2 regions of the Niveispirillum sp. CC-CTL257 genome follow, and region 2 is predicted to be linked to the other one. Evidence: riboswitches for the same ligand, from Rfam matches in the RefSeq annotation. Region 2 holds a riboswitch; the other holds the start of a gene.
The links. A riboswitch is a leader RNA that binds a small molecule or an ion and turns the genes downstream of it on or off. The one in region 2 is predicted to bind glycine.

Region 1 (5,127 bases), 670 kb from region 2:
CGCTCCCTCCGCCGCGATGCGGATATCGCAGGCCAATGCCAGTTCGAAACCGCCGGCCAGCGCCCAGCCATTGACCGCTCCGATCACCGGCTTGGCCAGCCGGTGCTGCCCGCGCGTGATGCCGCCCAGACCCGTGGGCACATTGGCGCGCACCGTCAGCATGTCGCCATCCAGGAACTGCGGGATATAATCGGCCAGATCGGCCCCGGCGCAGAAGGCGGGGCCGGACCCGGTCAATACCGCGACATCCAGCCCGTCATCACGGGCAAACGCCTCCCACACCGCATGCAGTTCGGCATTCAGCGCCCGGTCGATGGCGTTCTGCGCCTCCGGCCGGTTCAGTGTAACCAGCGCCACCCGCCCCTCACGCTCAAACCGCAGCTTTTCGAAGGTCATGGGGGCTGTCTCCCGTCGGTCAGATGGACGGCGTCAGCGTAGCCCGCTTTGCTTTGCCCCGCCACAGGCCGGTACGCAGGGACAGCGGGCTGATCCAGAAGCGCCGCTTGGCCAGCCGCCTGATTTTCTCATCCCCCAACGCCGTCTCCAGAATCCGATCCTGGCGCTCCTGCAGGCCCAGGCTCTTATCCCGCGCCAGGCGCCAGCGTTTCAGGTCGCCCGGCGTCGTACACAGCATGCGCTCGCCCACCACGAAAATGGGACGCCAGCGGAACCGCCGGGCAAAGCGCGACCCGAACAGGGCGGAGCGCATGCCATAGCCGGTGAAGGCCTCCTTCACCTCATCCCACAGCGATTTCTGGTTCTTCTGCACCCGACCGTCATTCAGCACGATGCTGGACAGGTTCCAGTCGTGATAGAACATGTCCTTGCCCACGGCGTTGCGCGCCAGATACTCGTCATAAAGCAGGCTGCCCTTCTGCGCGATCAGGTTGGCCGAGTAATGGTAATCGCAGACGACACCGCAAGCACCGGTGCCGGAGAAGTCACTCCGCTCCCCCTGCGGCGGAGAGATGAACAGGCCGACGACATAGATACCCTGGCTGTTCAGCCGCTTATAGACATCCGAATACATGCCCACCACGTCGGACGCCCGCACCCCCTTGCGGTGGGATTTCAGCCAGGCCGGGTCCAGGCTTTCGATGCCCATCATGCAGAAGCGCAGGCCCGCCTTGGCGGCCAGCACCTCGAACCCCGGCGTCTTGGTAACCGTATCGCCGCGCAGGAAGCTGCCCCAGCGCATGTCCAGCCCCCGCTCCACCATACCTTCCAGCAGCTTGATCGTATGCCGGTGGTCGCCGCCGAAATTATCATCAGTGAAGATGAATTCCCGCACCCCCTTGGCATGCAAGGCCGTCAGTTCCTCCAGCACCCGCTCCACCGATTTGTAGCGCTGCTTGTAGTCCCAGAACTTGTTGATATTGCAGAAGTCGCAGCGCTGCGGACAGCCGCGGGAGATTTCGACCGCAGCCGCAAAGCCCTGACTCATGCCCATGCCATAGGGGGCGAAGTCAAACCGGCTCCAGTCCGGGACCGGCGCCTTGTTAATGTCGATCAGGGGGAGCTGCGCATTGGATTTCTGCGCCGCGCCATCGGCACCCTTCCACCACAGGTTCGGCACGTCGGACAGATCCACCTGCCAGCCCGTCAGATGCTGGATCAGGCGGCGGAAGGGGATCTCCCCCTCCTTCACCACAATATAATCGGCACCCAGCGCCAGCCAGCGTTCGGGCCAGGCGCTGGCATGGTTGCCACCCAGGATGATCTTGACCTTGGGGTTCAGTTCGCGGGCCAGACGGATGGTCATTTCCGTGTCCATGGCCTTCAGGGATGTCATTACGCTGATGCAGATGATGTCAGGTTTTGCCAGCCGGTGCTTATAGGCGGCAAAGGTCTCACGCGCCACATAGCCATCGAAAATCTCATAATCGATGGACAGGTCCGCGATGGAGGAAACCAGGATGGGATAGACCGCACTGGGCATCTTCACCATCTCGCCCAACGTATCGACGGGAATGGGCCAGCTGTCGATCAGGGTCTTGGGATGCAGGAACAGGATATCCAGCGTTTTCGGGCTGACCGGCGGCATCGGATCAGGCCCCCAGAAGGCAGCGGCCCGTTCCTCAGCAGCCAGTTTGCTGATCCCTTCCATGAATGCCCCCGTTAACCCTGTTTTCCATTGTGGAAGCCAGTACAACCGTGACCGGTCGCTTCGTCAAGCCACCTTGGTCATATGCCCTTCTCCCGACATGCGGAAAGGGGCATCGGGTCAGCAAACCATGCCCCGCCGGAAGCACTTGACCCGGACGGGCCAGTCAGGCCAGATCATCCCCACACCCATGCGGGAGAGCGCGGATAAAGCCGCCGCCGAAGGAGCAACCGCCCCGGAATCTCTCAGGCACCCGAACCGCATGGGGCCGATGACATCCGAAGAGTGGACGGGATGGCACCGCCGCCCGCCCCGCCGAAGGAGAAAGCCGCCGGTGCATGCCGCACCGATGGCGAAACTCTCAGGCCCAGATACGGATGGGGCATGCAACCAACCACCCATGCGGTGGGAAAGGAAAGCCATGCCTGCCACCTGCCAAACGCGACAACCCATGCGTGGGCTTTACCGACCACTTTCCAAACGCAGGGGTGCCGCACTATGCTCTCGGCGCGCCGGCGCCGTGCCGGATATGATCTGGCCCCATCAGGAAAGATTGACACGATGAGCGTTGCCGTGTTGGACAGCCCCTTGACCGCAAAGAGTCTCGTGACTCCGGATTTCTGGCTCGGGATGAATCCACGCCTGCACGTGGCGGATGGTCAGTTCCTGAGCACGTTCACGCCGTTCAACATCGATGCTGATCTGGCGAAGCGGGCACGCGAACTGGTTTTGCGTGAGGGGTACATCCATCTTCCGGGACCCATTCCCTGGGGGCTGCCCCTCGACGCGATGCGCGATGCGGTCGGTAACCTGAAAGGTGCCGGGCTGTCGCCGGTCTTCGCCTATGCCTATGACGAATTCTGGGTCATTTTCGCCAGACTGCATAACCTCATTCAGGCGATCCTGGGCGATGATTACATGATGTTGCCGGATTTCTGGGCTTGGCATGTGGACCCGCGCGCGGGCGAGGCTGGATGGTCGCCACACCGGGATAAGGGCCGCCAGTCGCTGTTTCCGGATGGCACACCCAAGAGCCTGACAATCTGGCTGCCATTGTCGAATGCCAATCCGCTCAACGGCTGCATGTATATGCTGCCTGCGGATCGGGATAAGACCTACAACACGGAAAATGAGCGGCAGTGGGCTCCGAACCTGCCGGATATTCGGGCGCTGCCTGCTACGGCCGGTGATATTTTCTGCTGGAATCAAGCCGTACTGCATTGGGGTGCGCGCAGTTCGCCGCGCGCGACAGAGCCTCGGGTCAGCATCGCCTTTGAGTTTCAGTTGACGAAGGTGGACCCCTTCAACCGCCCCCTGCTGCCGCCCATGACCGTCCCCGGGATGGAACGCCGTATCTCACTGATATGTAAGCAGATTCTGCAATACAAGCATATGTACCCTCTGTCGGCGGAGCTACAGGCTCTGGCGATGGAAAGGTTGAACATACAGTCCTGATCCAATCTCGCGCTCGGGTACGCCCGCGCCGGCCGGCATTTGCCGGGCCGGGCGGATACCTGCGCCCTTCTCCCGGAATGATCCATCATGACCATCAGCGTCTTCGACCTGTTCAAGATCGGCGTTGGGCCCAGCAGCTCGCACACGATGGGCCCCATGACGGCGGCCTTCCGCTTCACCGCCCGGCTGGCGGAAACGGGGTGGCTGGCCCATACCGACCGTGTCACCGTCACGCTCTATGCCTCGCTGGCACTGACGGGGCGTGGCCATGCCACCGACAGTGCTGCCATCACCGGTCTGGCAGGATTTCAGCCGGCCACGGTCGATCCCGACGCGGCAGAGGCGCTGGTCCGGTCGGTCACGGACAACCACCGCCTGCCACTGGGTGGGACACGGGAGATTGCGTTCGACCCTGAACGCGACATTGAATGGCGCGGGTCAGAACGCCTACCCTTTCACCCCAATGGCATGCTGCTGCGTGCCTTTGATGCCGACGGCACCCTGGTCGCCGCCCGCACCTATTATTCCATCGGCGGCGGCTTCGTCCTGGACGAGGATGAGGCGCGGCAGAACCAGGGCGATGGCGGCAGCGACGGCCCCACCCCGCCCCCGCATTATTACGAAACCGCCGATGGCCTGCTGTCCATCGCGGCGGAGACGGGGCTGTCGATCCCCGACATCATCTTGGCGAACGAGTGCGCGACGAAGCCGGAAGCAGAAGTACGCGCCGGCCTGGACGCCATCTGGTCCGCGATGGAGGCCTGCACCGACCGTGGCATGCGCCAGGACGGCCTTCTGCCCGGTGGGTTGAAGGTGAAACGCCGGGCCGGGCGCCTGCACCGCGATCTGGTGGCCCGTCAGGAACGCATGCTGACCGATCCTTTGTCCGTGCTGGACTGGATCAACCTCTGGGCCTTGGCCGTGAATGAGGAAAATGCCGCCGGCGGCAAGGTGGTGACGGCCCCCACCAACGGTGCGGCGGGCGTGGTGCCCGCGGTCCTGCGCTATTATGACCGGTTCTGTAATGGCAGCCGGGAGGGCCGCCACCGCTTCCTGCTGACCGCTGCCGCCATCGGTGGCCTCTACAAACGCAATGCCAGCATCTCGGCGGCCGAGGTCGGATGCCAGGGCGAAGTGGGTGTCGCCTGTTCCATGGCCGCCGGCGCCCTGGTCGCCGCCCTGGGCGGCACGGCGGCGCAGATCGAAAACGCCGCCGAGATCGGGATGGAGCACAATCTGGGCCTGACCTGTGACCCCATCGGCGGTCTGGTGCAGATCCCCTGCATCGAACGCAACGCCATGGGTGCCATCAAGGCCGTGGACGCCGCCCGTCTGGCCATGATGGGCGATGGTTCCCACCATGTCTCACTGGACCGCGTCATCGAAACCATGCGCCGTACCGGGGCGGATATGAGCGAGCATTACAAGGAAACCTCGCTGGGCGGCCTTGCCGTAAACGTCCCGGAATGCTGACTTTCCGCGTGGTTCCTGTTATGCTGTTCGCCTCAACGCTAAAACTGTACCTGCACGAATTCGGAACGCATGGCTTTCGGAGTTGGAGTGCCATG
Region 2 (5,127 bases):
CGGGGATGATCATCTACAGCCGGCGTGCCAGGCACAGCCGGCTTTTCTTTTGCCCTTTCTTTGTCATGCATGCGCGCGGACGCCGTGATATCCTTCGGCGCATGTATAGCGACGTCCTTGATCTTCGCGAATTCTATCGCTCCAGCACGGGACAGGTGGTGCGCCGCCTGATCCGTCGCCGCATCCGGGAATTATGGCCCGACCTGCGGGGACAGCGCGTGCTGGGCATCGGCTACGCCACCCCCTACCTGACCATGTTTCAGGAGGAGGCGGAGCGGGTGATGGCCGTCATGCCGGCCAGCCAGGGCGTCATTGCCTGGCCGCCGGAAGGACCGGGTCAAGTGACGCTGGCGGATGAGGCGGAACTGCCCTTCCCCGACATGTCCATCGACCGCATCCTGCTGATCCATGGGCTGGAATGTACCGAGGAGCTGCGGCCCCTGATGCGGGAAATCTGGCGGGTGATGGCGGGTGGTGGGCGACTGATTACGGTGGTGCCCAACCGGCGCGGTATCTGGGCCCGGTCCGACAGCACGCCGTTTGGCCAGGGCAGCCCCTTCACGCCGGGACAGCTGCGCAGCACCCTGAAGGCCAATATGTTTGTGCCGGAGCGGGAAGATTGCGCCCTGTTCCTGCCGCCGTCCCGCCTGCGTTTCATGCTGGCCAGCGCGCCGGCAGTGGAGGAGGTGGGCCACCGCTGGTTCCGGGCCTTCGCCGGCGTGCATATGGTTGAGGCGTCCAAGCAGATCTATGCCAGCCCCGCCCGCGCCAAGGTGCGCGAGCGGCAGCGCGTCATGTCGCCACAGGCACAGCCCGTGTTCGGTCGGCTGGCTGCCGAACGCAAGCCGGCGGCGAAGTAGCTAGAGCCTATTCCGCCGCCAGGATGCGCGGCAGCTTGAAAATCACATTCTCCGTGGCGGTCACCACCTCTTCCACGGTCACGGTGAACCGGCTGCGCAACGCGGCCAGCACCTCATCCACCAGCACCTCCGGGGCGGAGGCACCGGCCGTGATGCCCAGGGTGCGGACCTTGGACAGGCGGTCCCAGTCGATCTGGGCCGCACGTTGCACCAGCATGGCACGGGTGCAGCCATGGGCGCGCGCCACCTCCACCAACCGGACGGAGTTCGACGAATTGGGCGCGCCTAGCACCAGCAGGGCATCGGCGCGCGGGGCGATGGCCTTCACCGCACCCTGTCGGTTGGTGGTGGCGTAGCAGATATCCTCCCGCTTCGGGCCGGAGATGGCAGGGAAGCGGTCGCGCAGCGCATCGACGATGGCACCCGTATCATCCACCGACAAGGTGGTTTGGGTGGCGAATGCCAGATTATCGGGATCATCAATGACCAGACCAGCCACATCCTCCACCGTTTCCACCAGCTTCACCGCCCCTTCGGGCAGCTGGCCGATGGTGCCCACCACCTCCGGATGGCCGGCATGGCCGATCAGCAGGACAGTGCGCCCGGCCTCGTGATGATGTTCGGCCTCCCGGTGCACCTTGGAGACGAGCGGGCAGGTGGCATCGACATAGATCATGTTGCGGCGCTGTGCCTCGGCCGGGATGGCCTTGGGCACGCCATGGGCGGAGAAGACGACGGGCCGGTCGTCCGGCACCTCGTCCAGTTCCTTGACGAAAATCGCCCCCTGCGCCTCCAGATTTTCCACCACGAAGCGGTTATGCACAATCTCATGCCGGACATAGACGGGGGCGCCGAATTTTTTCAGCGCGGTTTCCACGATCTGGATGGCCCGGTCCACCCCGGCACAGAAACCACGCGGGGCCGCCAGCAGCACATGCAGGGGCGGAAGCGCGGCGGGGGGGGTGATATTGTCGGCCATGGTGATGGGTGTGTCCCTGTCGATACGTGTCAGTGCCGGGTGCCACGCTTGCGCGGCTGGATGCCCACCTATATTGTCGCAACCCGGCGTGTGGGAAGGTGCCATTCTTATGACATGGTCGCCGCCCATTCATGTCCCGGTGATATGGAAGTGAACGGACGTTTGATGACCAGCCCCATGATGACCACCCGGCCCAACCATAGCCCGGTTCTGCATGCCAGGAAAGCAGCCCGCCGCATGACCCTGGCCGCCCTTGCCGGCATGGGTATGCTGGCGCTGGCCGGTTGTGCCGAGAATGACCATATGGTCGCCGGCTGCCCCAATGTCGGCGTGCTGCGCGATGCCGGCACCCTGCGCACCGATCAGGGTGTGGCTATCCTGTCTGGCATCCTGGCCAATTGCGGCTATGACGACACGTCCGTCACCATCGCCGCCAGCGTCATGATCACGGGCCGTGCCAATGAAGGTGTGGCGGGCGGTTCCATCCCCGTCACCTATTTCGTGGCCGTCACCGACCCGAACCGCAACATCCTGTCCAAGAAGACCTTCACCACCAGCGTCGCCCTGGGCACCGACACGCAGGAGACCCTGACCCAGGTGATCCCCGTGCCGAAGACCATGGATGCCCGCTGGTATGAAGTGCTGGTCGGGTTCCAACTGACGCCGGAGCAAGTGGCCGCCAACCGGAATTCCAACGAAGGCCGGTAAGCACATCGCGTGGGGTCACGCCTGCGCGACTTTGCATTGACAGCGGCGGCGCAAAGCGTAGTTTGTCGCCGATCAGCCGACGACCCCATGCGGGAGAGACTGGTTCCTGGTGACAGGAGCCAGCGCCGAAGGAGCAACCGCCCCCGGAAACTCTCAGGCAAAAGGACCGCGAAGGGTAGGCACATCTGGAAAGCAGGCGGGCTCGGGTTCACCGGGCCGACAGCCCACCGACGGAGTAAGTGGACGCCGAATGGCGACGCGAATCTCTCAGGGGCCAGGACAGAGGGGGGCAACCGCCGCGGGGACGATCCCCGTGACGGGTGAAACCTGTCCTGATGGGAGTGCCCCACCTTGGGTGACACCAGCCTGCTGCGCACGCCGCTTTATGACCTTCATGTGGAATTGGGCGCCAAGATGGTGCCGTTCGCCGGCTACGACATGCCGGTGCAGTATCCGCTGGGCGTGCTGAAGGAACATCTGCATACGCGCGCCCGCGCCGGCCTGTTCGATGTGTCCCATATGGGGCAGGTCCGTCTGCGGGGTGCCAGCATCGACGCCGTCATCCAGGCGCTGGAAGCGCTGGTGCCGGGCGATATCGCCGCCCTGGCGCCGGGCCGCATCCGCTACACCATGTTCACCAATGATGAAGCCGGCATCCTGGATGACCTGATGGTCACCCGGTTCGAGGATCACCTGTATGTGGTGATCAATGCCGGCTGCAAAGCGGACGACTTGGCGCATCTGAAGACCAAGCTGTCGACCGATATCAGCCTGGAATATCTGGGCGATGATGCCGGCCTTCTGGCGCTGCAAGGCCCGGAGGCCGCATCCGTCATGGCCCGCCTGCTGCCGGAAGCGGCCAGCATGAGTTTTATGAGTGCGCGCACTGCCGTGATCGACGACATCGCCGTGCAGATCAGCCGGTCGGGTTACACCGGCGAGGACGGGTACGAAATCAGCGTGGGTGCCACCGATGCTGAAAGGCTGGCCCGCCTGATCCTGGCCCAAGAGGGCGTCGAGGCCATCGGTCTGGGGGCGCGCGATTCGCTGCGTCTGGAGGCTGGCCTCTGCCTTTACGGCCATGACATTGACACGACCACCAGCCCGATTGAAGCCGCCCTGAACTGGACCATTTCCAAGCGCCGCCGCACGGAAGGCGGCTTCCCCGGTGCTGCCGTGGTGCAGGCGCAACTGGCCAGCGGCCCTTCCCGCCGCCGAGTGGGCATCCTGCCGGAAGGCAAGGCCCCCGCCCGCGAACATACCGAAATCCAGGACCTGTCCGGCAACCGCATCGGGGAAATCACCAGCGGCGGCTTCGGCCCCACCGTCGGCGGCCCGGTCGCCATGGGCTATGTCGATGCCGGTTCCGCCGCCGTCGGGACCCCGGTCCAGTTGATCGTGCGCGGCAAGGCGCTGCCGGCCAAGGTGGCCGCACTGCCCTTTGCGCCGCACCGTTATTTCAAGGGCTGAGCCCTCTCCCTCACGTTACCTCCAATCGAAAGACCGACCCATGACCATCCGTTTCACCAAGGACCATGAGTGGATCAAGCTGGACGGCGGCATCGCCACCGTCGGCATCACCGACTATGCCCAGAATGCGCTGGGCGATGTGGTGTTCGTCGAGGTGCCGGATGCCGGCAAGGTGCTGGAGCAGGGCAAGGACGCCGCCGTGGTCGAATCGGTGAAGGCCGCTTCGGAAATCTATGCCCCCGTCGATGGTACGGTTCTGGAGGGCAATGGGGCCCTGGGTGACGATCCCTCGCTGGTCAACACCGCACCGGAGACCGATGGCTGGTTCTTCAAGATGTCCATCAAGGACATGGCGCAGTTCGAGGCGCTGATGGACGAGGCCGCCTACAAGTCCTTCACCGAGGGGCTGTGATGCGTTACCTGCCGCTGACCAATGCCGACCGTTCATCCATGCTGGCCACCATCGGGGTGGACAGTGTGGATGCCCTGTTCCGTGACGTTCCCGACCATGCCAAGCTGCCGGGAAAGATCGCGGGCCTGCCCGACCATATGGGTGAGCTGGCGGTGGAACGCCACCTATCGCGCCTGGCCGCCAAGAATGTCACGGCGTCGTCCGTGCCGTTCTTTGTCGGGGCCGGTGCCTACAAGCACCATGTCCCCGCCTCGGTCGATCAGATGCTGCTGCGCGGTGAGTTCCTGACCAGCTATACGCCGTATCAGCCGGAAGTGACCCAGGGCACTTTGCAGTACCTGTTTGAATTCCAGACGCAGGTGGCGCTGCTGACCGGCATGGATGTGGCCAACGCCTCCATGTATGACGGGGCGACGGGTACGGCCGAAGCCGTCCTGATGGCAGCCCGCGTGAACAAGCGCAACAAGGTCATCCTGTCCGGCGGCCTGCACCCGCATTACCGCGAGGTGGTGGAAACCACCTGTGGCGTCATGGGCATGGATATCCGCGCCCAGGCCCCGGATTGGAAGAATGCTGAGGATCTGGCCGCATTGCTGGACACAGAGACCTCCTGCGTCGTGGTTCAGACCCCGTCGCTGTTCGGCCATCTGCGCGACTTCACCGCGCTCTGCGATGCCGCCCACGCCAAGGGCGTGATG

Region 1: it holds a riboswitch for glycine, as region 2 does, so the genes downstream of both, ABC729_RS08575 (phytanoyl-CoA dioxygenase family protein) here and gcvT (glycine cleavage system aminomethyltransferase GcvT) in region 2, are expected to answer to the same signal.

What each region holds. Positions count from the first base shown of each region.
Region 1 covers NZ_JCAJXE010000001.1:1,799,321-1,804,447, forward strand. The annotation lists gene ABC729_RS08565 (enoyl-CoA hydratase/isomerase family protein) at 1-396, opposite strand, end outside; gene ABC729_RS08570 (B12-binding domain-containing radical SAM protein) at 416-2,107, opposite strand; glycine riboswitch at 2,288-2,375, shown strand; gene ABC729_RS08575 (phytanoyl-CoA dioxygenase family protein) at 2,489-3,559, shown strand; gene ABC729_RS08580 (L-serine ammonia-lyase) at 3,647-5,032, shown strand.
Region 2 covers NZ_JCAJXE010000001.1:2,465,227-2,470,353, forward strand. The annotation lists gene ABC729_RS11495 (methyltransferase domain-containing protein) at 102-860, shown strand; gene ispH (4-hydroxy-3-methylbut-2-enyl diphosphate reductase) at 868-1,839, opposite strand; gene ABC729_RS11505 (hypothetical protein) at 2,005-2,547, shown strand; glycine riboswitch at 2,628-2,726, shown strand; gene gcvT (glycine cleavage system aminomethyltransferase GcvT) at 2,899-4,017, shown strand; gene gcvH (glycine cleavage system protein GcvH) at 4,058-4,429, shown strand; gene gcvPA (aminomethyl-transferring glycine dehydrogenase subunit GcvPA) at 4,429-5,127, shown strand, end outside.